2 regions of the Bradyrhizobium sp. BLXBL-03 genome follow, and region 1 is predicted to be linked to the other one. Evidence: riboswitches for the same ligand, from Rfam matches in the RefSeq annotation. Region 1 holds a riboswitch; the other holds the start of a gene.
The links. A riboswitch is a leader RNA that binds a small molecule or an ion and turns the genes downstream of it on or off. The one in region 1 is predicted to bind S-adenosylmethionine.
Positions count from the first base shown of each region.

Region 1 (2,396 bases):
GGCCGTTCAGCGGCAGTACTTGCTGCACAGACATCGCTAGCCGTCCTTGTTCGTGAGTCCGCGCGCCTTGCCGGCGGATTGCAGGAAGGCGCGGGAGATGTCGAAGAATTCGGGCACGTCGAGCAGGAAGGCATCGTGGCCGCGATCGGTCTCGATCTCCGCGAACGACACCCGCGCGCTGGACGCATTCAGCGCATGCACCAGCGCGCGCGATTCCGAAGTAGGGAACAGCCAGTCGCTGGTGAAGGAGACCACGCAGAAGCGGGTCTCAATCCCTGCGAACGCCTTCGCCAGCACGCCGCCATGGTCGGCGGCGATGTCGAAATAATCCATCGCGCGCGTCAGATAGAGATAGGAATTGGCGTCGAAGCGCTCGACGAAGGACGAGCCCTGGTAGCGCAGATAGGACTCGACCTGGAAATCGGCGTCGAACGAGAAAGTCGGCAGCTCGCGGTCCTGCATGCGGCGGCCGAACTTGCGATGCAGCGCAGCGTCCGACAGATAGGTGATGTGCGCGGCCATGCGCGCGACCGCGAGGCCGCGATGCGGATGGATGCCCTGATCGGCATAGGCGCCATTGTGCCAGTCGGGATCGGCCATGACGGCCTGGCGGCCGAGCTCGTGGAAGGCGATGTTCTGCGCCGAGTGCCGCGTCGAACAGGCGATCGCCAGCGCTGAGTAGACACGCGCAGGGTACGCCGCGGTCCATTGCAGCACCTGCATGCCGCCCATCGAGCCGCCGACGACGGCAAACAGCGTATCGATGCCGAGCCGGTCGATCAGCATCGCCTGCGCGCGCACCATGTCGGGAATGGTGATGACAGGGAAATCCAGGCCCCACACCTTGCCGGTGGCTGGATTGATCGAGGCGGGCCCGGTCGAGCCCATGCAGCCGCCGATCACGTTGGAGCAGATGATGAAGTATTTGCTCGGATCGAGCGGCCGGCCGGGGCCGACCAGAGTCTCCCACCAGCCGGGTTTGCCGGTGACCGGATGGACATTGGCGACGTGCTGGTCGCCGGTCAGCGCATGGCAGATCAGCACCGCATTGGAGCGATCGGCGTTGAGCTCGCCATAGGTCTTGTAGGCAATTTGGAACGGGGTGAGATCGACACCGCAATCGAGCCGCAGCGGTTGGTCGGCGCCGAACCGCGCGACCTCTGAACTCGGATGATCGACCTCATGCGACCGATCGTCGGCACTGATCGTAGGACTTGGGATCGTAGGACTTGGGACAGACTTGACGCCAACCATCTCTGACCATCGACCTCGTTTGCGATCGGACGTGAGACCGCGATGAAATCAGGCCATGAAAAACCCGGCCTGAACGATAGGTTCGGCCGGGATCGGAAGCGTCCCCGGCCTGTTTAGCGAGTTTTTTAACGTGGCTGCAAGCCGGCCGGCTCAAATGACCACGGAACGGGCAAAAACCTACCGGCTTGGGCCGATTTCGTCAAGTCGCAGCCGGACGTCTCTCAACCGGCCGCCTTGCAGGCCGTCATTTCTCTTTGCTTTCGCCGCCCCGACTGCCTAATCAGGACATTCTCCGAAGCCTCATAACCGCCTAGTCAGATATGTCCCAACGTCCGCCCGCGCCACCATCGCTGCAGGAATTGCGCAAGGAGATCGACGCGATCGACGAGGCCATGCATCGCCTGTTGATGCAGCGCGGCGACATCATCGACCGGCTGATCCAGGTGAAGCAGACCCAGGAGGTCGGCTCGGCGTTCCGGCCCGCGCGCGAGGCCTCGATGATGCGCGAGATCGTGCAGCGGCATCGCGGCATCCTGCCGCTCGACACGGTCGAAAGCATCTGGCGCGTCATCATCTCGACCTTCACCTATGTGCAGGCGCCGTTCTCCGTGCATGCCGACATCTCGGCGAGCGAGCCCGCGATGCGCGATTCCGTGCGCTTCCATTTCGGCTTCACGGTGCCGTATGTCGCGCATTTCAGTGCGCAGGCGGCGGTCGAGGCGGTGGCGAAATCCAAGGGTGACCTCGCGCTGGTCTCGGCGACATCGAGCCGCACGCCGTGGTGGCTGGAGCTGGAAGCCGTGGGCGCGCCGAAGATCATCGCGCGCATGCCCTTTGTCGAGCGCGCCGATCATCCGGCGTCGCTGCCGGTGTTCGCGATCTCGCGCGTCGCCGACAGCGCCGTGGTGACGGAGGTCGAGACCTTCAGCGTGCGCGTGTCGGGGTGGAACGCGGAGGTCGCGCGGGCGCTGTCGCCGCTCGCCGAGATCGTGGCGGTGCCCGATACCGCCTTCGACGGCGCGGCGCTGCTGGTCTCGGTCACATCGGCCACCAGCATCGACAAGATCAAGGCTGCCCTGATCGAAGCGGGGGCCTCGGTGCGCTCCACGGCCCTCGTCGGCAGCCACGCAACGCGCTATACC
Region 1 covers NZ_CP182470.1:7,771,333-7,773,728, forward strand. The annotation lists gene metW (methionine biosynthesis protein MetW) at 1-34, opposite strand, end outside; gene metX (homoserine O-acetyltransferase MetX) at 37-1,254, opposite strand; SAM riboswitch at 1,347-1,426, opposite strand; gene ACNJX9_RS36630 (chorismate mutase) at 1,575-2,396, shown strand, end outside.

Region 2 (2,396 bases), 280 kb from region 1:
CAGGCTGCCGTCGGGACGGGCCGAGATCGGCTCCCAGAAATCTTCCACCGCATAGCCGGAGCGGCGATCGACATCGACCACGCCGGTGTGGCGCTTGGCGCGATAGCCGACGAAGCCATTGCCTTTCTCCCCGGAGAGATCGACCGAGACGGCGACGCCGCCGGTCAGATCGGCATCGTCGATGTCGACGAGACGCTCAACGGCATGCAAGCTTTCGAGCGCATCGGCATTGAGGATGGCGTCACCAGTGCGGAAGCGCACTTGGCTCAGGCGCGAGCCTTCGCGGACCAGCACCGGAAACGTCTTCGGGCTGATCTCGGCATAGAGCGGGCCGTGATAGCCGGCGCCGATCATATCGAAGCGGCGCGTGCCGTCGGCGATCACGCGGGTGAAGACGTCGAGCCGGCCGGTCGAGCTTTTCGGATTGGCCGCCGCGACGATCTCCGGCGGTAGCGCCAGGCTCTCCAGTAGCGGCACGATATAGACGCAGTTGGTTTCCAGCACCGCACCGTCGGCGAGGCTGAACTCGTGCAGCTTCAACTCGTCGATGCGCTCGGCGACGGTGGCGCCGGGACCGGGCAGGAAACTGGCGCGGACGCGATAGGCGATATCGCCGAGACGCAGATCGAGGCTCGCCGGCTGGATCTGGCTTTCGACGAAATCATAGGCGGGCAGGATGAGGCCCGCTTCCGCCATCGCCGCGATCATGCGGTCGGGCAGGATACCATTGGCGTCGGCGGCAACCGTGAACGTCAACCGGGGGTCCTCGTCAGGGGTCGCGTATATCCGGACTTGCGGGACATACGAGCCTTTTACGGCTATCCGATGGACGCCTTGACGGAAAGGGCATTGCGGAATATGAGCATCACTTATCCCGTGGTGATTTGAGCCGGCCGGCTTGCAGCCACGTTAAATAAGTCGCTAAACAGGCCGGGGACCTCTGTGATCCCGGCCCGTGGAGATATCCAGGCCGGTTTTTTTATGACCATCTCGACAAGACGGTCATATCGGAGGGTCCTATGTCGAAGTCGCCTGCCTCTTACCGCCCCGAAACCCGCCTGGTCCATTCCGGCACCCTGCGCTCGCAATATGGCGAGACATCGGAGGCGCTGTTTTTGACGCAAGGGTATGTCTACAACAGCGCCGAGGAGTGCGAGGCGCGGTTCAAGGGCGAAGACCCCGGCTTCATCTATTCGCGTTACTCGAATCCGACGATCGCGATGTTCGAGCGCCGCATGATCGAGCTCGAAGGCGCCGAAGCGGCACGCTCGGCGGCGACAGGCATGGCCGCGGTGACGACGGCGATCCTCGCGCCGCTCAAGGCCGGCGACCATGTCGTGGCCTCGCGCGCGCTGTTCGGCTCGTGCCTCTACGTCATTCAGGATCTGCTTCCTCGCTACGGCATCGAGACCACGCTGGTCGATGGCGCCAATCTCGACCAATGGCAACGCGCGGTGAAGCCGAACACCAAGACGTTCTTCCTGGAGAGCCCGACCAATCCGACGCTCGACGTGCTCGACATTCCCTCGATTGCCGAGATCGCCCACAAGGGCGGCGCGCGGCTCGTGGTCGACAACGTTTTCGCGACGCCGATCTGGCAGAGCCCGCTCGCGTTAGGCGCCGACGTCGTCGTCTACTCCGCGACCAAGCACATCGACGGCCAGGGCCGGTGCCTGGGCGGCATCATCCTGTCCTCGGAAGCCTTCATCGCCGAGCACATCCACAATTTCATGCGCCAGACCGGCCCATCGATCTCGCCGTTCAACGCCTGGGTGCTGCTCAAGGGCCTGGAGACGCTAGGTGTGCGCGTGCGCGCGCAGACCGACACGGCAGCGCGCATCGCCGATGTGCTGGCGAGCCATCCCAAGATCGCGCGGCTGGTCTATCCCGGCCGCGAGGACCATCCGCAGGCGGCTCTGGTGAAGAAGCAGATGCGCGGCGGCTCGACGCTGGTCGGCTTCGAGGTCAAAGGCGGCAAGGCGGCTGCATTCCGGGTGCTCAACGAGCTCAAGCTCGCAAAGATCTCGAACAATCTTGGCGATGCCAAGAGCCTGGTCACGCATCCGGCGACGACGACGCATCAGCGGCTGAAGCCGGAGGATCGTGCCGCACTCGGCATCAGCGAGGGATTCATCCGCTTCTCGGCCGGGCTCGAGCATGCCGATGATCTGATCGAGGATCTGACCGCGGCGCTGGAGAAGGCGTGAGGTGATCGCGAAGTCGCAGGGTGGGTTAGCCGAGCGGATGCGCCAAGCGCATCTGCTCGGCGTAACCCACCAACTTCGTTCGGCATTCGATGAGGCATGGTGGGTTACGGCTTCGCCTAACCCACCCTACGGCAGCGGAGTTACATCGGCCGATAGGTCCGCACGTCCGCGGGCACGTTCACCCCGATC
Region 2 covers NZ_CP182470.1:8,051,585-8,053,980, forward strand. The annotation lists gene ACNJX9_RS37985 (2'-deoxycytidine 5'-triphosphate deaminase) at 1-756, opposite strand, end outside; SAM riboswitch at 867-946, shown strand; gene ACNJX9_RS37990 (O-succinylhomoserine sulfhydrylase) at 1,020-2,207, shown strand; gene ACNJX9_RS37995 (SGNH/GDSL hydrolase family protein) at 2,348-2,396, opposite strand, start outside.
Region 2: linked by a shared signal. The riboswitch ahead of ACNJX9_RS37990 (O-succinylhomoserine sulfhydrylase) and the one ahead of metX (homoserine O-acetyltransferase MetX) in region 1 are both predicted to bind S-adenosylmethionine.